Linked DNA regions of Labrenzia sp. VG12. The main gene of each other region encodes a partner of the protein of the gene in region 2 in a complex. Links are inferred from orthologs where the notes say so. Each region holds a gene or a part of one and is shown on either strand. Other genes may lie near its edges. The genes, in order: accC, accD, accB and CHH27_RS17920.

Evidence for each region.
Region 1: the proteins of accD (region 2) and accC are in contact, whole or in part, in a solved structure (PDB 8UXZ), measured with the Escherichia coli proteins. The link is inferred for Labrenzia sp. VG12 from one-to-one orthologs.
Region 3: the proteins of accD (region 2) and accB are in contact, whole or in part, in a solved structure (PDB 8UXZ), measured with the Escherichia coli proteins. The link is inferred for Labrenzia sp. VG12 from one-to-one orthologs.
Region 4: the proteins of accD (region 2) and CHH27_RS17920 are in contact, whole or in part, in a solved structure (PDB 8UXZ), measured with the Escherichia coli proteins. The link is inferred for Labrenzia sp. VG12 from one-to-one orthologs.

The regions. Positions count from the first base shown.
Region 1 is NZ_CP022529.1:1,567,343-1,574,826, forward strand. What follows is about bases 1-2,987. They hold accC (acetyl-CoA carboxylase biotin carboxylase subunit), read left to right. Parts: upstream 1-814; coding sequence 815-2,161; downstream 2,162-2,987. Other genes in these bases: CHH27_RS07145 (DsbA family protein), read left to right, coding at 1-12; accB (acetyl-CoA carboxylase biotin carboxyl carrier protein), read left to right, coding at 323-799; aat (leucyl/phenylalanyl-tRNA--protein transferase), read left to right, coding at 2,214-2,894; CHH27_RS07165 (DUF5071 domain-containing protein), read right to left, coding at 2,954-2,987. Also shown: more of CHH27_RS07165, read right to left, coding at 2,988-3,334; CHH27_RS07170 (NADH:ubiquinone oxidoreductase subunit NDUFA12), read right to left, coding at 3,461-3,847; CHH27_RS07175 (response regulator), read right to left, coding at 4,076-4,786; CHH27_RS07180 (vitamin B12-dependent ribonucleotide reductase), read left to right, coding at 5,424-7,484. UniProt on the Escherichia coli protein: This protein is a component of the acetyl coenzyme A carboxylase complex; first, biotin carboxylase catalyzes the carboxylation of the carrier protein and then the transcarboxylase transfers the carboxyl group to form malonyl-CoA.
Region 2 is NZ_CP022529.1:4,228,371-4,235,740, forward strand. What follows is about bases 4,498-7,370. They hold accD (acetyl-CoA carboxylase, carboxyltransferase subunit beta), read left to right. Parts: upstream 4,498-5,389; coding sequence 5,390-6,352; downstream 6,353-7,370. Other genes in these bases: trpA (tryptophan synthase subunit alpha), read left to right, coding at 4,498-5,300; CHH27_RS19695 (folylpolyglutamate synthase/dihydrofolate synthase family protein), read left to right, coding at 6,490-7,370. Outside these bases: CHH27_RS19655 (NADP-dependent malic enzyme), read left to right, coding at 1-1,002; CHH27_RS19660 (phosphoribosylanthranilate isomerase), read left to right, coding at 1,301-1,957; trpB (tryptophan synthase subunit beta), read left to right, coding at 1,993-3,198; CHH27_RS19670 (DUF1127 domain-containing protein), read left to right, coding at 3,469-3,639; CHH27_RS19675 (hypothetical protein), read right to left, coding at 3,716-3,931; CHH27_RS19680 (hypothetical protein), read left to right, coding at 4,149-4,331; more of trpA, read left to right, coding at 4,467-4,497.
Region 3 is NZ_CP022529.1:1,563,710-1,569,402, forward strand. Bases 2,942-5,693 are described here. They hold accB (acetyl-CoA carboxylase biotin carboxyl carrier protein), read left to right. Parts: upstream 2,942-3,955; coding sequence 3,956-4,432; downstream 4,433-5,693. Other genes in these bases: CHH27_RS07145 (DsbA family protein), read left to right, coding at 2,942-3,645; accC (acetyl-CoA carboxylase biotin carboxylase subunit), read left to right, coding at 4,448-5,693. In the rest of the region: CHH27_RS07135 (pyridoxal phosphate-dependent aminotransferase), read right to left, coding at 1-1,141; CHH27_RS07140 (M48 family metalloprotease), read left to right, coding at 1,396-2,793; more of CHH27_RS07145, read left to right, coding at 2,857-2,941. UniProt on the Escherichia coli protein: This protein is a component of the acetyl coenzyme A carboxylase complex; first, biotin carboxylase catalyzes the carboxylation of the carrier protein and then the transcarboxylase transfers the carboxyl group to form malonyl-CoA.
Region 4 is NZ_CP022529.1:3,878,497-3,885,915, forward strand. Bases 4,498-7,419 are described here. They hold CHH27_RS17920 (acetyl-CoA carboxylase carboxyltransferase subunit alpha), read right to left. Parts: upstream 6,478-7,419; coding sequence 5,518-6,477; downstream 4,498-5,517. Other genes in these bases: CHH27_RS17915 (murein L,D-transpeptidase family protein), read right to left, coding at 4,498-5,198; CHH27_RS17925 (DUF3108 domain-containing protein), read right to left, coding at 6,683-7,419. Also shown: translational GTPase TypA, read left to right, coding at 1-428; CHH27_RS17900 (sulfurtransferase), read left to right, coding at 907-1,803; CHH27_RS17905 (MaoC family dehydratase), read left to right, coding at 2,351-3,403; more of CHH27_RS17915, read right to left, coding at 3,948-4,497. UniProt on the Escherichia coli protein: Component of the acetyl coenzyme A carboxylase (ACC) complex. First, biotin carboxylase catalyzes the carboxylation of biotin on its carrier protein (BCCP) and then the CO(2) group is transferred by the carboxyltransferase to acetyl-CoA to form malonyl-CoA.

The DNA.
Region 1 (7,484 bases), 2.7 Mb from region 2 along the record:
ACCACCTGCTGACGAGTCCTTTTGGGACCGAAGCCTGTTGGAAACCCCTGAAGCACGATATCAATGAGAAATCGGGGGTTTTCCTTATACGTTTGAATCCCTATAAGAAGCTTGGCCCGTTGTCCTCTCGGAGACGGGCCAAAGACCTTTGTACGCCCTGAATCGGCGGAGCAAAGAGCGCGGTTGAGCCAAAAACGTCGCACGGTGTTGCTTCTGTGAAGGACCGGTGACGAACGGGACAGACCCCATGTTTCGATGGAGCGGTCATCCCGAACACGGCCCGCCGAGCTTCTTGCGGACCGAGTATGAGAGCCAGAACATGATGCGTAATGATAACAAGAAATTTGACACGGCCCTGATCCGCGATCTCGCCGTCCTCCTGGATGAAACCAATCTCTCCGAGATCGAACTGGAACAGGGCGACACCCGCATCCGAGTCGCACGCCAGATGTCCATCAATGCGCCGGTGAGCGTTGCCGCCCCGACTGCAGCACCTGTTGCCGCTGCCGCACCGGCCGCAGCTCCTGCCACCGCACCGGCCGCCGCCGCTGAACCGGCTCAGTCCGGAACCACCGTGACCTCTCCGATGGTCGGCACCGCCTATCTGTCGCCGGAGCCCGGCGCAGCCGCCTTCATTCAGGTTGGCGACAAGGTGTCCGAAGGTCAGACGATCCTGATCGTCGAGGCCATGAAAACCATGAACCACATCCCCTCCACCAAGGCCGGTACCGTCAAGCAGATCCTGGTCGACGACGCCCAGCCGGTGGAATTCGGCGAACCGCTCATCATCGTCGAATAAGGAGCCGCTCAGGCCATGTTCTCCAAGATCCTTATCGCCAACCGAGGCGAGATCGCCCTGCGCATCCTGCGTGCCTGCAAGGAGCTGGGCATTTCAACGGTCGCGGTGCATTCCACCGCCGATGCCGACGCCATGCATGTCCGCCTGGCCGACGAAAGCGTCTGCATCGGGCCGCCAGCGGCCCGCGACAGCTACCTGAACATCCCCCAGCTTCTGGCCGCCTGTGAAATCACCGGCGCCGACGCAGTCCATCCGGGCTACGGTTTCCTGTCGGAAAACGCCCGCTTTGCCGAGATCCTCGAAGCGCACAACATCGAGTTCATCGGCCCGACCGCAGAGCACATCCGGGTGATGGGTGACAAGATCCAGGCCAAGCAGACCGCCAAGGATCTCGGCATTCCCGTGGTTCCAGGATCCGACGGTGAAGTCCGGGCAACGGACGACGCCCACGCGATCGCACGCGAGATCGGCTATCCGGTTCTGGTCAAGGCAGCTGCCGGTGGCGGTGGCCGCGGCATGAAGGTTGCCCAGACCGAGGCTGAGCTGGATACGGCATTGTCGACCGCCCGGTCCGAGGCGAAGGCCGCCTTCGGCGACGACGCGCTTTACATGGAAAAATATCTCGGCAAGCCGCGCCACATCGAGATCCAGGTGCTCGGCGACGGCAAAGGCAATGCCGTTCATCTGGGCGAGCGAGACTGCTCCTTGCAGCGCCGGCACCAGAAGGTTCTGGAAGAGGCTCCTTCTCCAAGCCTCAATGCCGACCAGCGCAACGAGATTGGCGAAATTGTCGCAAGCGCAATGCGCAAGCTGAAATATCGCGGTGTCGGTACCGTCGAGTTCCTCTATGAGAACGGTGAATTCTACTTCATCGAGATGAACACCCGCCTGCAGGTGGAACACCCGGTGACCGAAATGATCACCGGCATCGACCTCGTCAACGAGCAGATCCGTATCGCAGCCGGTGGCGACCTGGACATGACCCAGGACGACATCCGGTTCGAAGGCCATGCCATCGAATGCCGCATCAATGCCGAGGATCCGGTCAACTTCACGCCGTCACCGGGCACGATCACCTATTACCACCCGCCAGGTGGCCTGGGAGTGCGCGTCGACAGCGGTGTCTATCAGGGCTACAAGATCCCGCCCTATTACGACAGCCTGATCGGCAAACTGATCGTGCATGGCCGCAACCGTGTCGAGTGCATGATGCGCCTGCGCCGCTGCCTGGATGAATTTGTCGTTGACGAAATCAAGTCCACTATTCCGCTTTTCCGCGATTTGGTGGACAATCAAGACATCGCGAACGGTCAGTACGACATTCACTGGCTGGAAAAACATCTGGCTGCCAAGTCGAGCTGACCGCGAAAGGCCAAGGGGCATGTGCCCCTTGCCGCCCGGACAGTGAGGCCGAATGGCAGGTTACAAAGACGACATCGTGATGGAAATCACGCCGCAGGTTCTGTTGAAAGCCTATGCCTGCGGCCTCTTCCCCATGGCCGAATCCGCAGACGATCCAGGGCTCTTCTGGCTGGAGCCGGAACGGCGCGGCCATCTCCCGCTGGACAGTTTTCATCTGCCGCGCCGCCTGCGTCGCACCATTCGCAGCGACGTCTTCGAGATCCGTGTCAGCACAGACTTCCAGGGCATCATCGACGGCTGCGCCGAACCCATGCCCGGGCGCCAGAAAACCTGGATCAATTCGGAAATCCGCCGGCTCTATGGCGAACTCTTCGACATGGGCTATTGCCACACGATCGAGGCTTGGCAGGACAATGAACTGGTCGGCGGCCTCTATGGTGTCAGCCTGAACGGGGCTTTCTTTGGCGAAAGCATGTTCACGTTCCGCACCGACGCGTCCAAGGTCTGCCTTGCGCATCTGGTGGCCCGCCTGATCGTCGGCGGATATTCCCTGCTGGACACCCAGTTTGTCACCGATCACCTCAGCAAGTTTGGCGCCCTGGAAATTCCGCAAGCGGAATACAACACAAGGCTGGCCGAAGCCCTGAAACTGGAAACCGATTTCTATGCGCTTTCCCCGCAAGCCTGCGGACAGGAAGTGCTGGACGTGCTGGACAGCTGGAAATCGCGATAAGCGAAGGTCGCGGGCCACGCGACGGAACAAGCATCCGCGCCATACGATACGCGGATAATCTAGAGGTTTAGAACCTCGTTCGAGACGACGTCGACCTCATTCAGCTTGTCTTCCCGGCTTGCGCGATTTGCCAGAAGTTCAAGATCGGCACGCAGTTGCTGTCGTATATCAGGGTCAAGATTTCGGATGACCAGATCGATCGTCCAGAATTTCCAGTCCGAGTCCTTCGAATGAAGAACCCGTTGAAGATGCGGGATGATCTCCTGACCTGATTGTGACAGCAGGTCTGCAACTTCCGGCGCCACCGGCCAGTTTGCATCGCAAATCCATTGCAAAAGCTCTGGCAGGACAGCATTGAGACCTGGAAATCCAAGCGCCCTCGCCCGTCTCACGGCAGGCAAGTCGTGCTTGTCTCGAGGCACACAGTCAGCCGGTTTCATGCTTTTGCTCTCCATCGACCAATGGCATCGAGCCCCGCTTGGTCCAACGCCTCTTCGTCGCAGCACGCCTCAAACAAAGAAGCCCCGCATTGCGGGGCTCCGAAACCATCGCTCTATTCAGAAACTTCAGCTTCCCGGCGTCCAGGCTTCGTAGTCGCCAGTGACCTCGGGGCGTTTTTCCGGGGTCAGGATCGAGCCGTGCGGACGGTAGGCGTCCGGGGTGCCGGTCGGGTTCACCTTGTGCGCCTGCTGCCAGTGCTTGGCATGATAGGTCTCTTCGGACGGCGGCGTGTCAACGCGGTGATGCATCCAGCCGTGCCAGCCCGGAGGAATGGAAGAGGCTTCCGCAAGGCCGTTATAGATGACCCAGCGCTTCTTGCCGCCGCGTTCTTTGTAGTACTTGTTGCCGAACTCGTCTTCCCCGACAAATTCCCCCTTCCGCCAGGTGAAGAAGCGGGTTCCCATGGTCTGGCCGTTCCACCAAGTGAAGAATTCAAGCAGCAGTGTTTTCATGGCCCGTTGCAGGTCCCTTGATTGCAATTCACATCGCGCCGTTGCCGCCTGAGCGTAACGGGCGAATTTCGGCGGACTATGGCGTCAACAGCCGCATCTGTCCAGACCGTCCTCCTTGAAATCTTAGGGAAACAGGCGCTCTGGCGTCTTTGCCGCAGCTGATGGCGATCACGCGCGGCTCTGGGCAGACGTCGAGCCTTTGGATCTTTCCTTCCGGATGAAGAAGCCCTAGTGAACGTTGTCGCCCTTCATGGGCGCGAAGGCAGCGTTGCGAATGTGCTTTGCCGCCGCGGACTGCCGGGGTTTCGGCTTTTCCTTTTTCACCTTGGCGAAAGGATCCCGCCGGACGGGCTCTTTCTTGTCGAAAGCCGCTTCGACAGCATCTTCGACTTCCGCACGTTTTTGCGTTGCGATTCGATGATGCAAGCGGGCACCTGCGAGCGACTGCATCTTCTCCGCCTGCTCATCCATGGTCTTCTGGATGCCATAGATGTTGTAGAATCCGGAATGCTCGAGGATCATCGGCCGGTCGTCGTTCAGGAGCCAGCGCAGACGCTTGTAGAGTGTCGAGGGCGATACCGGTTTCACCAGCACGTGGTGAGCCCCTGCCCTGAGCGCCTTGTCGACGAGGGGGCGCGTACCGTGGGCGGTAACAAACAGGATCGGAACGTAGCACAGCGGCTCCATGTGCCGGTGCCTTACCAGCCGCAGGAACTGATAGCCTGAGGTCGGCGCCATGCGCCAGTCGGTCAGAATCACGTTGGGCGGTTCGGCAAGACTGGCTTCCAGAGCCTCGTCGACCGAATCAAAGACCCGCACTCTGGCAACCTTGAAACTCAGGAGAATCGACCTGAGAATCGTTTGCATCGGCTTGCTGTCCTCAACAACAACGGCGTCGATGTCTTCCATGGCCAGGCCAAATGCAGCGTGATGCTTCATGAAATGCGGACCCTTTCCCTCACTGATCCGCATAAAACCAGACCCGGCTTAAACCCGGTTGAAATCGGCCCGCGCCATTTTCTTCAAATTTTCATAAAATTCGATCTATCCTCGTCCACAGGCTTCGTTGCCGCGTGGGCGCGCACTCCTTCGCCGGGAAAGCAAGCGCTATTTTCCTTGCAGTTCAGCGGTCCCCACTCCACTCCCCATTATCCACACGGGCACACAAGATTTTGCGTTTGCCCACAATCTCGGCACTAGTGGTTGTCACTCACGCCTTGACCTTAAGAATTCATTTACATTAGTTTCCTAATCATTGCGATGTGCGTAGTCGGGAGCCCAATCGGGCCCTCCGGTCATCCAAAACCACCAGTATCCGCGTACCGCTCCGGGTCTTTTGAACCAAAGCCGGGAGACGGGTTTTTGTGTGCCGATTTTCCGGCGCATGTCGTGACAAACCTGTTGATGAATACTATATGTAGTGGATCACAGCACTAGATACGCTACATACAGGCTCCGAAGCCTGTACCATGCAGGGCGACATCCGGTGACGAGGCAGGCGGCAACGCCACACCGGATGAGATGCGGATCAAGACCGGTTCGGGGGAACCGGCGGGGATTAAAGGGGACTTAGAGAATGCGGATCGAGCGGCGCTATACCAAGGAAGGTCAATCGCCTTACGCAAGCATTGAATTTCGGAACGCAACCAGTGAGATCCGCAATCCGGATGGCTCCATTGTGTTCCGCCTCGAGGACATTCAGGTCCCGGCCCAGTTTTCCCAGGTCGCGTCCGATATCCTGGCGCAGAAATATTTCCGCAAGGCAGGCGTGCCGGCAAAGCTGAAGCCGGTTGAAGAAAACACCGTTCCCTCCTGGCTGTGGCGCCACGAAGCCGATGAAGCTGCCCTCGCCGACCTGCCGGAAGACGAACGCTACGGTTCTGAAATCGACGGCCGACAGGTTTTTGACCGTCTCGCCGGCACCTGGACCTACTGGGGCTGGAAGGGCGGCTATTTCGACAAGGAAGCCGACGCCCAGGCTTTCTACGACGAGCTGCGTTACATGCTGGCGACCCAGAAGGTGGCGCCGAATTCCCCGCAGTGGTTCAACACCGGCCTGCACTGGGCCTATGGCATCGATGGTCCGGGCCAGGGCCACTACTATGTCGATTTCCAGACCGGCAAGCTCACCAAATCCAAGAGCTCCTACGAGCATCCGCAGCCGCATGCCTGCTTCATTCAGTCCGTCGGCGACGACCTGGTCAATGAAGGTGGCATCATGGACCTGTGGGTCCGCGAGGCACGCCTCTTCAAATACGGCTCCGGCACCGGCTCCAACTTCTCCCATGTGCGGTCGGAAGGCGAAAAACTCTCCGGCGGCGGCAAGTCTTCCGGCCTGATGAGCTTCCTGAAGATCGGCGACCGGGCGGCTGGCGCGATCAAGTCCGGCGGCACCACCCGCCGCGCGGCCAAGATGGTCGTGGTCGATGTCGATCACCCGGATATCGAGGAATACATCAGCTGGAAGGTCAAGGAAGAGCAGAAGGTAGCGGCGCTCGTCACCGGTTCCAAGATCTGCCAGAAACACCTGACCGCCATCATGCGTGCCTGCGTCAACTGCGAGGCGGACAATGGTGACTGTTTCGATCCGTCCAAGAACCCGGCTCTGAAGCGCGAGATCCGCGCGGCCAAGAAAATGATGGTGCCGGAAAACTACATCCAGCGCGTCATCCAGTTCGCCAGGCAGGGCTTCACAAAGATCGATTTCCCGACCTACAACACGGACTGGGATTCCGAAGCCTACCTGACGGTGGCCGGCCAGAACTCCAACAACTCCGTGCGCGTTACCGACGGCTTCCTGAACGCCGTTGTCGAAGACGGCGAATGGGACCTGACCGCCCGCAAGACCGGTGGTGTCCTGAAGACCGTCAAGGCCAAGGAACTCTGGGAACAGATCGGGTATGCCGCCTGGGCCTCCGCCGATCCGGGCCTGCAATATCACAGCACCATCAACGACTGGCACACGTGCCTCGCCGACGGCGAAATCCGCGCGTCCAATCCGTGCTCGGAATACATGTTCCTCGATGACACGGCCTGTAACCTGGCATCGCTGAACCTGATGCAGTTCCGCAACGAGGACCGCTCCTTCGCCATCGACAATTACGAACATGCCGTCCGCCTGTGGACCATCGTTCTGGAAATCTCGGTGCTGATGGCGCAGTTCCCGTCCAAGGAAATTGCAGAACTGTCCTACAAGTTCCGCACTCTTGGTCTCGGCTACGCCAATATCGGCGGCCTCCTGATGACCTCCGGCATTTCCTATGACAGCGACGAAGGCCGCGCGCTCTGCGGTGCCCTGACCGCCGTCATGACCGGCGTTGCCTACGCCACCTCCGCCGAAATGGCCGGTGAACTCGGCTCTTTCCCGGGCTACAAGAAAAACGCCAAGCACATGCTGCGCGTCATGCGTAACCACCGCCGCGCCGCCCATGGCGAGACGGAGGGCTACGAGGGCCTCAACACCAATCCTGTGGCGCTCGACCATGCCTCCTGCCCGGACCCGATCATCGTGGAACGGGCGAAGAGGGCCTGGGACCGTGCCCTGGAGCTCGGTGAAAAGAACGGCTACCGCAACGCCCAGTCCACCGTGATCGCGCCGACAGGCACGATCGGTCTGGTGATGGACTGCGACACGACC
Region 2 (7,370 bases):
CAGCTTTCGGCACGGCGTGACCCGGTTGCCGGCACCTTGCAGCGGATCTTCTCCAAGGTGCGCCAGCAGCCGAAACGCGTGGTCTTTGCCGAGGGCGAGGAAGAACCGGTGATCCGCGCCGCCGCAAGCTTCGTGTCGCAAGGCCTGGGGGAAGCGATCCTGATCGGCCGCGAAGACGAGATCCGGAACATGGCCGAGCAGGCTGGTGTTGATATCAGCAAGGCCGGCCTTTCCATCCAGAACGCACGCCTGTCTGATCGCAACAACGATTATGCGCAATATCTTTATGGCCGCATGCAGCGCCGGGGCTACCTGCTGCGCGATTGTCAACGCATGGTCAACAACGACCGTAACTACTGGGGCGCGATCATGGTCGCCCGCGGCGATGCGGATGCCATGGTCACCGGCGTGACCCGGAACTACTCCGTCGCGCTCGACACGGTGAAGGCGACCATCGATCCGAAGCCGGGCCACCGTGTGATCGGCGTGTCGCTGGCGTTGGCAAGGGGCCGCACGGTCCTGATTGCGGATACGGCCGTGATCGACATGCCGACATCGGAGGAACTGGCGGATATTGCGGAAGAGGCGGCACATGTTGCCCGCAAACTTGGTTATGAGCCGCGCGTTGCCATGCTGGCCTATTCCACCTTCGGCCATCCGAAGGGCGAACGCTCCGAAAAGGTCATCGAAGCGGTCAAGATCCTCGACCGGCGCCGGGTCGATTTCGAATATGACGGCGAAATGGCTGCCGATGTCGCGCTCAATCCCGAGCGGATGAGCTCTTATCCGTTCTGCCGCCTGTCCGGGCCCGCCAATGTTCTGGTCATGCCGGCGTTCCACTCTGCTTCCATCTCCACCAAGATGCTGCAGGAGCTGGGTGGTGCGACGGTGATCGGCCCGCTTCTGGTCGGCTTCGACAAACCGATCCAGATTGTGCCGCTCGGTGCAAAGGACAGCGACATCGTCAACATGGCGGCAATCGCGGCGTTCAACGTGACTTGAGGTGAGAAAATAGCTGACACCTCGGCTCCCTGATCCCGGATCTCCGCTATGCTGCGTCCGGGATGACGATGGATAGGAAAGTGTAATACTCCTCCATCTTCATCCCGGCAAAGCGCAGCGCGAGCCGAAACCGGGAGCCGAAGGCATGTCGGGTTCTTGCGTAGACAGGGTGGCGCCTCCCCGGTCCCGGATCTCCCGTTGATCGTCCGGGATGACGATGGAAAGGCCTTCGCCCAAGTGGACGACTGCAGCTTTTCTTTTTTGACAAACCACGCGCCACCGGCGATACCTCGAAACCATGTCGGATATTAAGGTCAAAATTTGCGGTCTATCGACCGAGGACACCATGGAAGCCGCGCTGGAGGCCGGTGCGGATATGGTCGGGCTGATGTTTTTCCCGAAAAGCCCGCGCCACGTCACGCTTTCGCAAGCCTGCAAGCTGGCCGACATGGCCCGGGGCAAGGCCGAGATTGTCGCGGTGACCGTCAACATGGATCTGGACGGATTGTCGCGGATCAAGGAACTGGTCAACCCGGACATCATCCAGTTTCACGGCGAAGAAGCCCCGGAATCCCTGGCTGCGGCCAAGGTCATGCACGGCACCAGGGTCATGAAGGCCATGTCGATTTCCGAGAAGGCCGATCTGGAAGCCGCGCAGTACTACGCTATGGTTGCTGACTGGCTGCTGTTTGACGCCAAGCCCCCCAAGGGCTCGGAGCTGCCGGGTGGCAACGGAGTGTCTTATGACTGGCGGATCCTGAAGGATATTGACCTGAAGAAACCCTTCATGCTTTCCGGAGGACTGGACCCGGACAATGTTGCAGAGGCCATCCGGCTGAGCGGCGTGACGGCGGTGGATGTGTCTTCCGGCGTCGAGCGGGAGAAGGGCGTCAAGGACAGTGATCTCATTCGCGCTTTTCTGGCCGCGGCCAAGGGCGTCAAGGTTCCCGGCTGAGTGACCGGATTTCAAGGAGTTTACGCGTGAACGATATGGCCAACAGCATCCGGACCGGACCGGACGATCGCGGACATTTCGGCATTTTCGGTGGCCGATACGTGGCCGAGACCCTGATGCCGCTGATCCTCGATCTGGAGCAGCACTACAAGGACGCCAAGAACGATCCGGCTTTCCACGCTGAAGTCGAGACGCTGAACAAGCATTATACCGGCCGGCCTTCGCCGCTCTATTTTGCCGAGCGCCTGACGCAGGAACTCGGTGGCGCGAAGATTTATTTCAAGCGCGACGAGCTGAACCACACGGGATCGCACAAGATCAACAACTGCCTTGGGCAGATCCTGTTGGCCAAGCGCATGGGCAAGACCCGCATCATCGCGGAAACCGGCGCCGGTCAGCATGGTGTGGCGACCGCCACGGTCTGCGCCCGCTTCGGTCTTCCCTGCGTTGTCTATATGGGCAAGACCGATGTGGAGCGGCAGAAGCCGAACGTCTTCCGCATGAAGCTGCTCGGGGCGGAGATCGTCCCGGTCACGGCGGGTGCCGGCACGCTGAAAGACGCCATGAACGAGGCGCTGCGTGACTGGGTGACCAATGTCGAAGACACCTACTACCTGATCGGCACGGCAGCCGGCCCGCATCCCTATCCGGAAATGGTGCGCGATTTCCAGTCGGTGATCGGCAAGGAACTGCGCGACCAGATGATGGAAGCCGAAGGCCGCCTGCCGGATGCGCTTGTTGCCGCCGTTGGCGGCGGCTCCAATGCCATCGGCCTGTTCCATCCGTTCCTCGACGACAAGGACGTCAAGATCTACGGCGTTGAAGCCGGCGGTCACGGCCTGGAAGGCGAAGAGCACTGCGCGTCTCTGACCGCCGGCAAGCCGGGCGTTCTGCATGGCAACCGCACCTACCTGCTTCAGGATGATGACGGTCAGATCCTGGAAGGCCATTCGATTTCTGCCGGCCTCGATTATCCGGGCATCGGTCCGGAGCATTCGTGGCTGAAGGAAATCGGCCGCGTTGACTACGTGCCGATCATGGACACCGAAGCGCTGGACGCCTTTCAGATGCTGACCCGTGTTGAAGGCATCATTCCAGCGCTTGAGCCGTCACATGCGCTCGCTCATGTGGTCAAGCTCGCCCCGCAGATGGACAAGGACCAGATCATTGTCATGAACCTGTGTGGCCGGGGCGACAAGGACGTCTTTGCCGTTGGCCAGATGCTCGGTTTCGATCTCTGAAGTCTGAGCCGCTGTGAGAACAGTAAGCCGCGTACCGGTTGGTATGCGGCTTTTTCTTTGAAGTGCTGGTCATAGGCGCCGTCAAGCCCGCCCGCCTTGTAACGGTCCGGGGCGCCGGGTCATGCTTTACACCAGTTAACCAGCTCTGCAGTTGTGGCGCTGCTGCAATGCGGAATCATGCGTTGTGCATCGCTCTGGAAAGCCTAAATTGTGGGCATTGAATGAATTCGCCGGCGCTGGGGCGCCGGTCCACGGACAAGGAACACGAAAATGGCTTTCGATCTTCTGACCGGTTTCGTCCGTGACATCCGTGCTTCACGCAAGGTTGCCAACGAAATCGCACACCTGAACCACATGAGTGCCGCACAGCTGGCCGATCTTGGCCTTGAGCGCACCGAAATTGCCGGCCACGCCTTTAACAAGCATTTCAAGCGTCGTTAAGGCTGCGCCTGAGCCTGTGTAACTGCAGGCAATGCGTTTTGCAGAACGAGGGCCGCGCGGCCAGACCGCGGGGCCCTTATCTTTTGATGGGCTTTGTGGCCAGCAGCGTTTCCAGCAGTTCCTGTCGGCCGCGGGCATCCAGGTGGTTCGCCTGACGCACCAGCGCCGGATCGCTGTAGGATGATGGGGTATCTGGCTGGGCAGACGGGGCAGGATTTCCGAGTGCCTTGACGCGGCGCCACAGTTTTTCGCCAAAGGGCTCCGGTGCAGGCTCGAACAGAGAATGGGCCAATTACAGCTCCTTTTTCTTAGTTGGCTTCACAGTGTTTTCAATATAAGCGCACAGAGTGCATTTTTCCAACCCCTTACGCTGCGTATTGAACAGATCAGCCATGCAGAAAACGCGGACCTGACCTGCGTGAACCGCTATTGCTGCACTGCAAAAAAATCATAAGTTCCAGCCTTGTTGAGACTTCTGGCGGCGATACGCCGCGATTTTGGTTATTGATATGAGCACCTTGCAGGCCCTTCAGTTGAGCGCGCCGTCGGCAGCGCCCCTCGCCACCGTCCTTCGCGGCACGGGGGGACCCCTTGCGCGCGCGGGCCGTTCCAAATCCATGGGCAGCGAACATATCTACCGTGCGGATTCCGCTCTGCGCGCGATCGGCCTGATCGACTATCCCAGCCGGTAACGCCCGGGTCCGGACATGGCCTCCGGCTTGCGAAACTGCACGAGATAGATTGACACGGCCCGCACTGCCCCCGTACATCGCTGACACGGGAAACGCTGCGGATCCTCCGCCAGACGTGAAAAAGGGTAGCTGTGAATGACGGAAACGCGTATCGACCGCCGTTTTAAAGCCTGTGCGGACGCCGGACGGCCGGCCTTGGTCACCTTTATCACCGCGGGCGATCCGGATCTGGAAACGTCGCAGGCTGTTCTCAACGCGCTTCCGGCCGCCGGTGCCGACGTGATCGAACTGGGCATGCCCTTTTCCGATCCGATGGCGGAAGGCATTCCGATCCAGCTGGGCAACCAGCGCGCGCTGGCAGCCGGCCACACCATGGACAAGACCCTGGACATGGTGCGCAATTTCCGCAAGCAGGATCAGGACACGCCCATCATCCTGATGGGGTATTACAATCCCATCTATGTGCGCGAGCCGAAGAAATTCGTCCAGGTTGCCAAGGAAGCCGGCGTTGACGGCTTCATCATCGTCGACATTCCGGCCGAGGCCGATGACGAGTTGTGCATCCCGGCACTTGAAGCCGGTCTCAATTTCATCCGACTGGCGACCCCGACCACAGATGACAAGCGGCTGCCCGCCGTTCTGGCCAACACATCCGGTTTCGTCTATTACGTCTCGGTCACGGGCATCACCGGCGCCAATATCGCCGACACCGGCCGGGTCACGGCAGCGGTCAACCGCATCAAGGGTCATACCGACCTGCCGGTCGCAGTCGGTTTCGGTGTGAAGACGGCGGACCAGGCGGCCGTGATCGGCAAGGACGCAGACGGCGTCGTCGTCGGGTCGGTTCTGGTCAACGCCATTCGCGACAGCCTCGACGAGGCCGGCAAGGCAACCGACCGCACCGTCCAGGCTGTGGCCGATGTTGTGGCGGATCTTGCCTCCGGTTGCGCAAGAGCGCGCTCGGCCTGAATTGAACTCCTTCCGGCGGAACCCATATCTCCGCCAATGGTAACCTGAGCACCTTGAGTGTTCTTAAAAGACAACGGGACGCGTTTGACGTGAACTGGATCAACTCTATCGTACGCCCCAAGATCCGTGATCTCTGGAAGAAGCGCGAAGTTCCGGAGAATCTCTGGATCAAGTGCCCGGAAACCGGAGAGATGGTGTTTCACCGGGACCTGGAGGCCAATCTCTGGGTCATTCCGAATTCCGGCCACCACATGCGCATGCCGGCGCGCAAGCGTCTGGATGCCCTGTTTGACGGCGGCACCTACGAGAACGTCAAGACCCCGGACGTCCAGGCCGATCCGCACAAGTTCCGCGACTCCAAGCGCTACACTGACCGTCTGAAGGAAGCCCGCAGCAAATCCGGCGAGGAAGAAGCGGTTCTGGTTGCGCAGGGCAAGATCAACGGCATGGATTTCACCGCTGCCGTTCAGAATTTTGATTTCATTGCCGGATCCCTCGGCATGGCGGCCGGTGAAGCGATCCTGGCAGGCATGCTGAAAGCAGTTGAAGACAAGACGCCCTTTGTCATGTTTGCTGCCTCCGGCGGTGCCCGCATGCAGGAAGGTATCCTGTCGCTGATGCAGATGCCGCGCACCACGGTCGGCGTTCAGATGCTGCGCGAGGCGGGGCTTCCCTATGTTGTGGTTCTGACCAACCCGACCACCGGTGGCGTCTCGGCCTCCTACGCCATGCTGGGCGATATTCACATTGCCGAACCGGGAGCGCAGATCGGGTTTGCCGGACGGCGCGTCATCGAACAGACCGTGCGTGAAAAGCTTCCGGACGACTTCCAGACGGCCGAATACCTGCTCGACCACGGCATGATCGACATGGTGGTGCCGCGCCAGCGGATGCGGGACACCCTGTCCCAGATCTGCGGCATTCTGCTGAAGCGGGAAGTCGAACTGCCGCGGCTGGAAGCACCGAAAGAGCCGGACGTTGAAGCCGACGCCGAGGCCAAACCGTCGGAACCGGCTGAGGAGCCTGCCAAGGAAGCGGAACCGGCCAGCTAGGGCGTTCAATCACCTAATTGCGTCGCGAAAGCGGCGTCAGACGACATTTCAGGGCCGCCCGCTTGTTTCGCAGGCGGCCTTCCCGTAAAGGCGTTAGACGCGTTAAACGGAACAAAGGGACCCTTCAGGAGGGCGCCTTGGATCAAGTCACGAAAATTCTGGACCGCCTGCTGGCCCTGCATCCGAAGGAAATCGACCTTTCCCTCGGACGCATGCACCGGTTGCTGACCGCGCTGGGCAATCCCGAGACAAGGTTGCCACCCGTCATTCACGTCGCCGGCACCAACGGCAAGGGCTCGGTAACGGCCACCATGCGGGCCATCCTGGAAGCGTCCGGCAAGCGATGCCACGTCTACACCTCGCCGCACCTTGTTTCCTTCAATGAACGTATCCGGCTGGGGACCGACGGGAACTATGTGTCCGATCCCGTGCTTTACGATGCGCTTCACCGCTGTGAAGACGCCAATGACGGCGCGGAAATCACCTTCTTTGAAATCACCACGGCTGCAGCCCTGCTTCTGTTTGCCGAACATCCGGCCGACATTCTGCTGCTTGAGGTCGGACTTGGCGGACGGCTGGACGCGACCAATGTGATCGATAATCCGTTGGCAACCGTCATCACGCCGGTGTCCATGGATCATGAGAAGTTTCTTGGCGATGACATCGGCACGATTGCCGCGGAGAAAGCCGGGATCATCAAGCCGGGCGTTCCCGTGATCAGTGCAACGCAGGAAAGCGATGCACTGGCCGTCATCACCCGCCAGGCCGCACGCGGCCGGGCACCGCTTCAGGTTTTCGGACAGGATTTTGTGGCCCAGGCCGACCAGGGGCGCCTGGCGTTTCAGGACGAAGACGAACTGATCGATCTGCCGCTGCCGGTGCTTGGCGGTCATCACCAGATCGCCAATGCGGGCCTTGCAATTGCCACCCTCAAGGCGGCCGGTCTTCTTCCCGAAGAAGCTGTTGTCTCGGAAGGCCTCAGAAACGTTGCCTGGCCCGGCCGGCTGCAGCCGATCAC
Region 3 (5,693 bases), 2.7 Mb from region 2 along the record:
TGTCCAATGCGTCTTTCATGTCTTCATGGGCACCGGCAAAGGAAAAACGCAGGAAGTCGTGTCCGTGCACGGGGTCGAAATCGACACCGGGTGTTGCCGCCACGCCAGCCTCCTGAAGCATCCTCGTGGCAAAGCCCAGGCTGTCGTCACTGAAACGGCTGATATCTGCATAGATGTAGAAGGCACCGTCAACGGGAAGCAGCCTGTCCAGACCGATCCGAGGCAAGCCGGCAACCAGCAGATCCCGATTGGCCGCGTAGACGGCCTTCACCGCTTCCAGCTCCTGAACCGCATCCAGCGCAGCCGTCGCGGCGATCTGCGATAGCTCCGGCGGTGAAATATAAAGGCTCTGGGCGATGCGCTCCGTCGGGCGGACAAGCTGCTCAGGCAGCACCATCCAGCCGATGCGCCATCCGGTCATGCAGTAGTATTTGGAGAAACTGTTGATGACGATGACATTCTGGGACGTTTCCAGAGCTGTCTTCTGCCCGCTGGCATAGTCCAGTCCATGATAGATCTCGTCGGAAATGAACCAGATCCCGGCATCTTCACAATACCGGACCAGATCATCCAGCGCTTCAGGGGTCATCATGGTCCCGGTCGGATTGGCCGGACTGGCCACAAGCACACCCTTGATCGGTCCATCCGCCTGTGCCTGATCGAGATGAGCCGGTGTCAGGCTCCACATAGTCTCTTCCCCCACCTCGATCTCAACCGGGACCAGCCCCAGCGACTTCAAAATGTTCCGGTAGGCCGGATAGCCGGGCGCTGTCAGAACCACGCGGTCCCCCGGGTCGAAGGCTGTCAGGAAAGCCAGGTTGAACCCGGCAGACGAGCCTGTGGTCGCCATGATCCGCCCGGCGGGCACGTCAACGCCATAGGTCTTGAGGTAATGCGCCGACAGTGCCTGGCGCAGCGGAGCGATGCCGAGCGCTTCGGTATACCCGAGACGGCCGTGCTCCAGAGCACTTCTGGCCGCTTCCAGGGCAATGCGCGGTGCCGGGGCAGACGGCTGGCCGACTTCCATATGCACGATCTTTCGCCCTTCGGCCTCCAGTCTGGCCGCTTCTGCGAGAACATCCATGGCGATGAAAGGAGCAACGTCGCTGCGGCGGGAGGGAAGGAAGGCGTTCTTTGTCATCGGGTCCTGGCGGCAAGGCTGAAACACAGCCTCCCCTATCGCGAATTTTCCGGGCAGATGCAACGCCGTTGCTGGCTGCGACGATGTGATGACCCTATTCTTACCGGTTTGTAATACGGCCTTTCTTGACCCGGAAGTCCGGTCTCCATACCTTCGCTCACAATGTGCGCTTGCATAAGCGCGGGTTGTGGCGCGCGAAGAAGTCGGAATGGAGAATTGCTACAGTGCACAGTCTTGCATCTGGATCCCAACCGTTGAAACGGATATCAGCCCGGAACCTGTTCCGGAAATCGCTGGCCCTCACCTGTTCTCTCGCCGTCGCCCTGCCGCTCTTGATCACGCCAGCACAAGCGCAGCGCGGCAGGATTTCGCTGGTCAGGGATGCCGAGACCGAAGCGCTTTTGCGCGACTATGCCAAGCCGATTTTCAAGGTTGCCGGGATCGCCCATTCCGAGCCGGAGATCATTCTGGTGAACGACAAGAGCTTCAATGCCTTCGTACCGGACAGCCGGCGCATGTTTATCAATATCGGCGTGCTGATGGAGGCAGAGGCCCCGAGCGAGGTCATCGGCGTCATCGCGCACGAAACCGGCCATATCGCCGGCCGCCATCTGGTGCGGTTGCGCTCCGCGGCTGCCAACGCACAGATCATGTCCGTGATCGGCATGGTCCTTGGTGCTGGCGCGGCTGCGGCGGGCGCCGCTTCCGGATCGGGTCAGGCGGCATCTGGCGGTGGTGCGATCGCCCTCGGCGCAGGATCTGTCGGACGTCGTTCTCTTTTGTCCTATCAGCGCGGTGAAGAGGCCGCGGCCGATCGGGCCGCCTTGAGGTATCTCAACGCAACCGGGCAAAGCGCGCGCGGCATGCTGAAAACCTTTCAGCGGATGTCGGAACAACAGATGTTCACCCGCCAATTCGTGGATCCTTATGCGCAGAGCCACCCGATGGCCCAGGACCGTTACAATGGTCTTCTGCGCGAGGCGCAGAAATCCCCGCATTTCGACAAACCCGAAGACTATGTCCTGCAGTACCGGCACGAACTCGTCCGCGCCAAGCTGTTTGCCTTCTCCAGCCACCCTTCCGCGACGCTTCGGGCCTACCCGCGCAAGGACAAGAGCCCGGCCGCGCAATATGCCAGGGCCATTGCGGCCATGAAGAGCCGTGGCAAGGGGGCGGTCAAGGAGATCGATGCACTGATCCGGACACAGCCCAACAATCCCTATTATTATGAGCTCAAGGGGCAGGCTCTCCTGGAAGGCGGAGATCCGAAACGCGCGATCGCTCCATTCCGCAAGGCCCTTTCCATCAAGCCCAACGAACCCCAGTTCATGGTCTGGCTCGGTTATGCCCTTGTGGCGTCCAACGACAATTCCAAGCTCGTCGAAGCCGAGCGCGTCCTGAAAAAGGCCATTCAGCGGGACGCCAACTCGGGTGTTGCCTACAGCCAGCTTGCGATTGCGCATGGCCGGCAGGGTGAGCGCGCAGAAGCAGATTTGGCCACGGCAAAGGGCCTGATGGTGACCGGCGATTTCCAGGCGGCAAAGCGTTATGCCGCCCGTGCTCAAAAAAGTTTGAAGCGCGGATCGCCCGCATGGCTTCAAGCGGACGACATTGTCGCGTACAAACCCCCTAATGTGCCGAATCGCCGATAAGATCTGTGACACACAGGGCGGCGTAGACAACGAACCTTAAGAACGCTGCTCGAGGAGCCCTTGATGACCCACTCCCTTCAATCGATCCGGTCACTCTATCCACCGGTCCTGATGCGTGTCCTATCGCTCTGTGCGCTTCTTCTTGCCCTGGTGGCCGTACCGGCTGCCGCCCAGGAGCTGAAGCGCGAAGACATCGAGAAGATCGTCCGCGAGTATATCCTGGAGAATCCCGACATTATCGCCGAAGCACTGACGGAACTCGACCGCCGTGAGCGGGAGGCCGCAGACCTTGCGCGCGTCCAGGCGCTGACTGACAGTGCCGATGTCCTGTTCAACTCGACGCGCCAGGTTGTCCTTGGCAACCCTGAAGGGTCCGTCGCACTTGTCGAGTTCTTCGACTACAACTGCGGCTACTGCAAGCGTGCCTATGGCGACATGGTCAAGCTGATCGAGGAACATCCGGACCTCAAGGTCGTTCTGAAGGAATTTCCGGTGCTCGGCCAGGGGTCCGTGGAAGCTGCCCAGGTGGCTGTTGCAGTCAATTCCGTCGCGCCTGACAAATACGGCGACTTTCACGAGGCCCTGCTTTTGAGCCGCGGACAGGCGAACAACGCCAGCGCCCTGGCAGCAGCAAAAAGCGTCGGCATTGCCGAGGAAGACCTTCTGGCCGCGATGAAGACCGACGAGGCCGGTCAGACGATTGAAGAAGTCTATTCTCTGGCCAACCGACTTGGTCTGACCGGTACCCCGTCCTATGTCGTCGGGGATGAGGTTGTCATGGGCGCTGTCGGCTATGAACAGCTCAATGAGAAGATCAAGTCGCTCAAGAATTGCGAGCAGACCACCTGCTGACGAGTCCTTTTGGGACCGAAGCCTGTTGGAAACCCCTGAAGCACGATATCAATGAGAAATCGGGGGTTTTCCTTATACGTTTGAATCCCTATAAGAAGCTTGGCCCGTTGTCCTCTCGGAGACGGGCCAAAGACCTTTGTACGCCCTGAATCGGCGGAGCAAAGAGCGCGGTTGAGCCAAAAACGTCGCACGGTGTTGCTTCTGTGAAGGACCGGTGACGAACGGGACAGACCCCATGTTTCGATGGAGCGGTCATCCCGAACACGGCCCGCCGAGCTTCTTGCGGACCGAGTATGAGAGCCAGAACATGATGCGTAATGATAACAAGAAATTTGACACGGCCCTGATCCGCGATCTCGCCGTCCTCCTGGATGAAACCAATCTCTCCGAGATCGAACTGGAACAGGGCGACACCCGCATCCGAGTCGCACGCCAGATGTCCATCAATGCGCCGGTGAGCGTTGCCGCCCCGACTGCAGCACCTGTTGCCGCTGCCGCACCGGCCGCAGCTCCTGCCACCGCACCGGCCGCCGCCGCTGAACCGGCTCAGTCCGGAACCACCGTGACCTCTCCGATGGTCGGCACCGCCTATCTGTCGCCGGAGCCCGGCGCAGCCGCCTTCATTCAGGTTGGCGACAAGGTGTCCGAAGGTCAGACGATCCTGATCGTCGAGGCCATGAAAACCATGAACCACATCCCCTCCACCAAGGCCGGTACCGTCAAGCAGATCCTGGTCGACGACGCCCAGCCGGTGGAATTCGGCGAACCGCTCATCATCGTCGAATAAGGAGCCGCTCAGGCCATGTTCTCCAAGATCCTTATCGCCAACCGAGGCGAGATCGCCCTGCGCATCCTGCGTGCCTGCAAGGAGCTGGGCATTTCAACGGTCGCGGTGCATTCCACCGCCGATGCCGACGCCATGCATGTCCGCCTGGCCGACGAAAGCGTCTGCATCGGGCCGCCAGCGGCCCGCGACAGCTACCTGAACATCCCCCAGCTTCTGGCCGCCTGTGAAATCACCGGCGCCGACGCAGTCCATCCGGGCTACGGTTTCCTGTCGGAAAACGCCCGCTTTGCCGAGATCCTCGAAGCGCACAACATCGAGTTCATCGGCCCGACCGCAGAGCACATCCGGGTGATGGGTGACAAGATCCAGGCCAAGCAGACCGCCAAGGATCTCGGCATTCCCGTGGTTCCAGGATCCGACGGTGAAGTCCGGGCAACGGACGACGCCCACGCGATCGCACGCGAGATCGGCTATCCGGTTCTGGTCAAGGCAGCTGCCGGTGGCGGTGGCCGCGGCATGAAGGTTGCCCAGACCGAGGCTGAGCTGGATACGGCATTGTCGACCGCCCGGTCCGAGGCGAAGGCCGCCTTCGGCGACGACGCGCTTTACATGGAAAAATATCTCGGCAAGCCGCGCCACATCGAGATCCAGGTGCTCGGCGACGGCAAAGGCAATGCCGTTCATCTGGGCGAGCGAGACTGCTCCTTGCAGCGCCGGCACCAGAAGGTTCTGGAAGAGGCTCCTTCTCCAAGCCTCAATGCCGACCAGCGCAACGAGATTGGCGAAATTGTCGCAAGCGCAATGCGCAAGCTGAAATATCGCGGTGTCGGTACCGTCGAGTTCCTCTATGAGAACGGTGAATTCTACTTCATCGAGATGAACACCCGCCTGCAGGTGGAACACCCGGTGACCGAAATGATCACCGGCATCGACCTCGTCAACGAGCAGATCCGTATCGCAGCCGGTGGCGACCTGGACATGACCCAGGACGACATCCGGTTCGAAGGCCATGCCATCGAATGCCGCATCAATGCCGAGGATCCGGTCAACTTCACGCCGTCACCGGGCACGATCACCTATTACCACCCGCCAGGTGGCCTGGGAGTGCGCGTCGACAGCGGTGTCTATCAGGGCTACAAGATCCCGCCCTATTACGACAGCCTGATCGGCAAACTGATCGTGCATGGCCGCAACCGTGTCGAGTGCATGATGCGCCTGCGCCGCTGCCTGGATGAATTTGTCGTTGACGAAATCAAGTCCA
Region 4 (7,419 bases), 350 kb from region 2 along the record:
GTCTGTTCCACGGCTACGAGCCCTACAAGGGCCCGATCCAGGGCCGTCACACCGGCGTGCTCCTGTCCAACGGCACCGGCGAAGCGGTTGCCTATGCCCTCTTCAACCTGGAAGACCGTGGCCCGATGATGATCGAGCCGGGCACCAAGGTCTATCCGGGCATGATCGTGGGTGAGCACACGCGCGGCAACGACCTGGAAGTCAACGTTCTGAAAGGCAAGCAGCTGACCAACATCCGCTCCGCCGGCAAGGACGATGCGGTCAAGCTGACCACGCCGAAGAAGCTGACGCTGGAAGCAGCCCTGTCCTACATCGCCGATGACGAATTGGTGGAAGTGACCCCAAGCTCCATCCGCCTGCGCAAGGCGGAACTGGACCCGCATGCCCGCAAGCGCGCCGAACGCGCGGCCAACAAGGAATCTGCATAAGCCTCAAGGCTTATCTGCAAGAACCAGAAGCCCGGGCTCGCCCCGGGCTTTTTGTTTGCTGTAGGACTTGGCCGTCATTCCGGACGGTCTGCAGCGAAGCTGCGTGGCCAGATCCGGAACCCAGCGTATACTTCGCGCTACAAGCGCGCCTTCTTTAAAACTACAGAAACATGAAGGTTTGTGCTCGCGTTCGCTCGCACTGACACGCTGGATTCCGGATCAGCGTACAGCTTCGCTGCACTTGTCCGGAATGACGGACACAGGTCACGTCTTTTTGCCCGAAGCCGGGACTTTCTTTCCCAACCCATAGCAATCTCCTGCCAAGAACCGCCCGTTGCTTGGATCAATTTGTCAAACCACCCGCCATCTTTGAAACCCCATCCCTGTTGTCGCCGCGTAAACAAACTAAAATTCAGCTCAAGACCGTGACGGGCGAATTGCGTTCTTTTGCAATCGCCCAAGCAGGAAAGCTGACACGATGAAACGCTTCGCTCTCGCCATCGCCATGGCCACCGGCCTTGCCACCACCGCTGCCGCCGATACGTTCGGCCCGCTGGTGGATGCAGACACTCTTTCTGCCGCACTCGACAGCGAGATGCCGATCCTGCTCGATATCCGCAACGCCGGGTATGACGATGGCCACGCGGAAGGCGCGCTCTACGCCCCCTATCGCATGTTCCGCGGCCCGGACAGCAATCCCGGCGCGCTCTTCGACATCGAGAAACTGGAAGCCGAGCTGGAAGAGCTCGGCCTTGAACAGGATCTCCCGATCGTCATCCTGTCGGAAGGCAAGACCGACACCGATTTCGGTTCCGCGGCCCGGGTTTACTGGACATTGAAGTCCACCGGCTTTGAAGATCTGTCGATCCTGAATGGCGGCCTGACCGCCTGGAAGGCCGCGGGCCTGCCGATCAGCACCGCCACGGAATCCGCCTTTCCGAGCGAGCTCGACCTGACCCTGGACACGACCTGGCTGGCAACGACCGCCGATGTGGCGGCCGTGGTTGCAGGCGAGGCAGAAGCCCTGCTTGTGGACGCCCGTCCTTCGGAATTCTTCAGCGGCAAGGAAGCGCATGAAGCCGCCGCCCGTCCGGGCACGCTGCCGGGCGCGATCAACTATGCCTATACCGCTTTCTTCGCGGAGAAGTCCCCGAAGATCTCGACCAACATCGATACTGCGGCACTCAAGGCGTCGCTGAAGCTTGACGCGGGCAAACCGACCGTTTCCTTCTGCAACACCGGCCACTGGGCCGCCAGCCACTGGTTTGCGGTCTCCGAGCTCGCCGGTGTTCCTGACGCCAAGCTTTATGCCGGATCAATGGTCGAATACTCCCAGTCCGGCAACGAAATGGCCAACACGCCGGCGGTGAATTGATCCTGATCTGAGCGGAAATCGAAAAGAAGCCCGGGCATCGTCCCGGGCTTTTTCCGTTTGACCGTCAGACACCGAACCCCATCAAGCTGCGAAAGTTCGTTCGAAACACCATCAGGGGCGAGACTGCGCCTTCTGCCCGGCATCAGTGCGCCTCCCCGCACAAAATGGCGCCGGATCATCCACCGAAACCTGGCTTCGGCCGGTTCCAATATCGTCATTGCATCGCGTCAGAATTGAAACGGATGCGATCAGGCCGACACAGCTGCCAAACAGCAGCCCCATATACATCGGACCAAGGAACCGTCTTACGGACCTGTAAAATCGTCTCAAGTTTCTCATGAACCGCTCACCATGAACTGCGCCGCGCCGACTGAACTGATGTTGGAACTGTCAGTCGGGAGACGGCAGATATTGAGCACCCTGCAAGCAGTTTTTATGCAATCCTCGGAGCATCCAGGTCGGCGCATGGCCCATCGGCTAAACGTCTGACTTGCCTGTGTGCACTGCGATAGGCTTAATTCGGAAAAACCAGACTTGGGAGGCATCGGTGAGCAAGACCAATCGCGGCAATTTTTTCGAGGACTTTGAAGTCGGCCAGGTGATCCGGCATGCCACTCCGCGCACGGTTACCAGCGGCGACCAGGCGCTCTATACCGCGCTTTACGGTTCCCGCTTCGCGGTCCAGTCCTCAGATGCCTTCGCCCGGTCCCTGGGATATGCCCATGCTCCGGTCGACGATCTGCTGACGTTCCACATCGTCTTCGGCAAGACCGTGCCGGACATCTCGCTGAATGCCGTCGCCAATCTGGGCTATGCCGGTGGCCGGTTCCTGGCGCCGGTCTACCCGGGTGACACGATCTCCACGGTGTCGGAAGTCATCGGCAAGAAGGAAAACTCCAACGGCCGCACCGGTGTCGTTTATGTACGCTCCACCGGCTACACGCAAAACGGCACGGAAGTGCTTGATTATGTGCGCTGGGTGATGATCAACAAGCGGGTGATTGCCAATGCACCACCTGAACCGGTGGTGCCCGAACTGCCGGCAGCGCTCGACCCGCAGTCTCTCGGCACCGCCGTGCCGCTGCTCGACGCTGCCAACTGGGACAATGACCTCGCCGGGTCCGACTACCGGTTCGACGATTACGAGATCGGCGAGAAAATCGACCATGTCGACGGCATGACCGTGGAGGAAGCCGAACACCAGATGGCGACCCGGCTCTACCAGAACACGGCCAAGGTCCATTTCAATCATCACACGGAAGCCCATAACCGCTTCGGCCACCGGCTGGTCTATGGCGGACATGTCATTTCCATCGCCCGGGCCCTGTCCTTCAACGGGCTGGGCAATGCCTTCCACATTGCCGGCATCAATGCCGGCCGCCATGTCGCCCCGCTCGCCGCGGGCGATACGGTCTATGCCTGGTCGGAAGTGCTGGACAAGTCCGACATCGAAGGCCGGTCGGATGTCGGCGCCCTGCGCCTGCGCCTGGTCGCGACAAAAGACCGGCCCTGCGACGATTTCCCAGGCATCGACCACGAAGGCAACTACCTGCCGGAAGTCCTGCTCGACTTCGACTATTGGGCCTTGATGCCGAAATAAGGGATGCCGGGCCAGTGGCCCTGGCATGTCCTTGACCGATCTGCTGCAAGACACGCCACTCGGCAGGAGCACCGACCTCACTGCAGGAACTGGTGGCACCCCGGGCGCGCGAAGCAAGACCCGGGGCCCACTCGTTTGCAGAGACTTGGAAAAAGCGCGCTCAAGCCGCCAGTTAAAGCTCTGCGGCCTGGACAAGCGGCCCTGCGAGTAGCCCCCGGATCGGCGCTACGCTTGTCCGGGGTGACACTCCAAGAGATAGCCTTCGGAATTCAGACCTGGAGCACGTCCCGGTTAGATTGGCACACTCTGCCGAGGCTGGTTTGGTTCAAGGTCAAGGACGTTGACGAAGAGCGTGCTGGCCGCACGGTCGAGGCAATTTCCGCAGGCATTGGGCCAAACCGGCCCGGCCCTCCGGGTTTGTGTCTGGCGGACACCTGCTTTGTCGAGACGCTTGCCCATAGCCCCGCTATGGACTTCACGCCCCTCCGCGCAGATCGTCTCGCCAGACCTCAAACAGAGTGAGCCAATCTAACCGGGACGTGCTCTAGTTCGGTTTTGCCGCCGGCACCACTTCGGTGGCGATCGGGCCAACGCCCGCACCTTCATCCGACGTTTTCGGGCCGAACGGCACCCAGCGCTTGAAGAACCCGCCGACGGAGCCGCCGCGCGACTGTTCCGGCGCGACAAATGCGCTTTCAACGGCCGCACCCGGGCGCCGCTGCGGCTCGCTGGCCGTCGCCGTCTGGGTGGCCGGGACATCCGCAGGCGCTGCAGCGGTTGCGGTTTCCGGGGCAGGAGCCGTATCGTCCTCGCCGCCACCGAGTGCTTCGGCAAGGCGGTTGGAGCGTTCTTCCCAGCGCTTCTGTCGTTCTTCGCGGGCGTCGAAGCGCGCGGCCAGCTGCTGGTATTTCGCGTTGTCTTTCTTCTGCTTCGAAGCGACGGCAGATGCAATGCGCGGGCTTACCTGGTAGTCCGGGCACTTGGCACTTGCCCGGAACGGCACGCCGTCGACCAGGGTCGTGGCATCGAAGACATATTTCTTTTCGCAGACGGCAATCTTCGGCGGCACCTTGGCCACCTCGAAATGGTCATAGCCGGTCTTCAGCATTTTCCAGAAGTCCAAATGCTCGCTGTCCCGGTGACGGGCCATGTTCTCCGGCGTCATCTTGAACGGGAAGGCCTGGACCTGGAACGAGCGTTGACCGCCCTTGAAGCTGTCGCGTGCCAGCGCGTAGATGTCCTGAACCTGCTCGTCGGTCATGGCATAACAGCCACGCGAGGAACACGCGCCATGGACCATCAGATGTGATCCGGTGCGGCCATGCGACCGGTCATACCTGTTCGGATAGCCGAGGTTGAACGCCAGGTGATAGCTGGAATTCGGGTTCATCAGCGCAGGGGTGATCTCGTAGAATCCCTCCGGCGCCTGACGGTCGCCTTCCTTGAATTTCGGACCCAGCTTGCCGGACCATTTGCAGATCTCGAAATCTTCCAGCAGTTTGAATTTGCCGCTCCGGTCCTGCTTCCAGACTTCCAGCTGCGATTCTTCCTTGAAGATCCGGATCATGATCGGCGATGTCGCGCTCATGTTCATGTCGGACATCTTGCGCTTGAGCGAAGCGCTCACGGGAAGCTTGGCCTTGTTCGGTCCGGCGACGAATTCGTCACCCTGGCAACCTGCCAGCACGCCGGCCATGATAATGGCGGCCCCCAGCTTGGCGACATGGCGTCCGCGCCGGCTCTGCAAAGCCTTTTTCAGACCTGATGGCGTATTCAAAAGGCGCCCAAAGACCATTGTACTATCCCGAACTGATCGAAAACCGGTGCGCTGCCGAACCGAACCGGACAGCCAAATCCCGTTTTCTGCGTCTTCGCCCCCGCGCAAAGGCTAGGCAAGGATGGTTGACGATAAGTTACTGAAGCCGGAATGCTCCTGCGACCCACAATCCAGTGATAAGAACAAAAAAGTCCGCCCCGGACCGCCTGATCGTCCCATCTTGGCCTGAATGACGGCAAAATCTGGCCACACAATGGCAAAAGGGCCGCCATACGGGCAGCCCTTCGACCGAATTTCCGGCGAAATCGGGATTTTTTCGGATATCAGCTCCCTGGCATCAGCTCAGGGTGCGGCCGATGGAGATGAACTTCTCGCGGCGCTGCTTGCGGATTTCATCCGGCGTCAGGCCCGACAGCTCGGACAGCGCCTTCTCGATTTCCTTGCCCGCATTGTCGATCACGATTTCGCGGGCCCGGTGCGCACCGCCGATCGGCTCATCAACAATACCGTCGATCACACCAAGCTGTTTCAGGTCCTGGGCCGTGATCTTCAGCGCGGTCGCCGCATCCTGCGCCTTGGCGCTGTCGCGCCACAGGATCGAGGCGGCGCCTTCCGGCGAGATGACGGAATAGATGGCATGCTCCATCATCAGAACCTTGTTGGCGGTCGCGATGGCAATCGCACCGCCGGAACCGCCCTCGCCGATCACGACGGAAACGGAGGGCACCCCAAGGCCAAGACCTGCATCGGTTGACCGGGCGATGGCCTCGGACTGCCCGCGCTCTTCTGCACCGCGGCCCGGATAGGCCCCCGAGGTATCGACAAAGCTGATCAGCGGCAGGCCGAAGCGTTCCGCCATTTCCATGATCCGCACCGCCTTGCGGTAGCCTTCCGGCCGGACCATGCCGAAATTGTGTTTCAGGCGGGTTTCCGTGTCGTGGCCCTTTTCCTGGGCAAGCACGGCGACCGACTGACCGCGGAAACGGCCGATACCTGCGATCAGGGCATGGTCTTCGGCAAATTTGCGATCACCGGCCAGCGGCGTGAAATCCTCGATCAGACCGGAAATATAGGCAACGGCATGCGGACGGTCCGGATGGCGGGCCACCAGGGTCTTCTGCCAGGGCGTCAGCTTGGTATAGAGGTCCTGCAGGGTCTGCGAGGATTTTGCCTTCAGCCGGTCGATTTCGCTGTCCACATTAACGGCTTCTCCGTCTTCCGCGGCCAGTGCCCGCAGTTCCTGGATCTTGCCTTCAATATCCGCGACGGGCTTTTCGAAGTCCAAATAGCTGTGCATGTACTCGCTTACCTGAAACAAACCGGATCCGGCCCGCCTGGGCCGGTCATCCGGAGAATTCTATCCTGAAGGCATCAGTTTGCCTGGATGCATACTTGGAGGGCTGTAACAAGAGACGCAAGGGGGTGCAAGCCTTCGCGTGCGCCTCGGCTGCCGGAACCGGCCGGAAATTCGGATTGCAGGGCGTTTTGGAGAGGTCTGGACGTCAGTCTGCCGACGCCCTGTCGCTTCCCGCTCCGCGGATGTTCAGCTTGGAGGCCTCCACCACCAGCCGGCCATTCTTGGTGTCGATCGAGATCCGGTAGGGGATCAGGACATTGTCCCGGCCCATCGGCGCGATCCAGACTTCCATGTTGGCCCGCGCCATGTATTTGACCGATTCCTTGGAAGGACGGTGACCGGCGACCGGAACCCACTGCGCCTTGCAGACGACAACCGGACCGTCATAGCCGTGCCCGGAAACTTCCTTGGTTCCCTGGTAGCTCAACTTGATGTCAAACCGCGTCCAGCCATCGAAAACGGGCAATTTGCGCGAACAGGCCTTGGGTCCGAGACTGTCTCTCGCCCGGCCTACAGGCATCAGCGCCGCGCTGAGCGGATCGATCGCGTTGCGCCGGTGGCGATTGGTGACCTTGATGCGTTCCTTGTTGGGCTTGAACTTCGGAGCCACTTCCATGGAGCGGATATTGCCCGAGCCCTGGTTCAGATTGACGTAGAAATCGAGATTGGCAGCATGCGAGGCCATCCGGTATTTCGACGGCACGACCCGCGACCCGACCAGCCAGCCAGACGCCTCGGCGCCGCCCTTGCCGGTTGAAAACAGCGTTCCGATCCCGGCAGGCTCAAGGCTGACCTTGGCGGAATAGGCATTGCCCTGCATGACCAGAGACAGGGTTCCCCGCCCGACCTTGAAGCCGGCGATGGAAATACTGTACAAGCCGC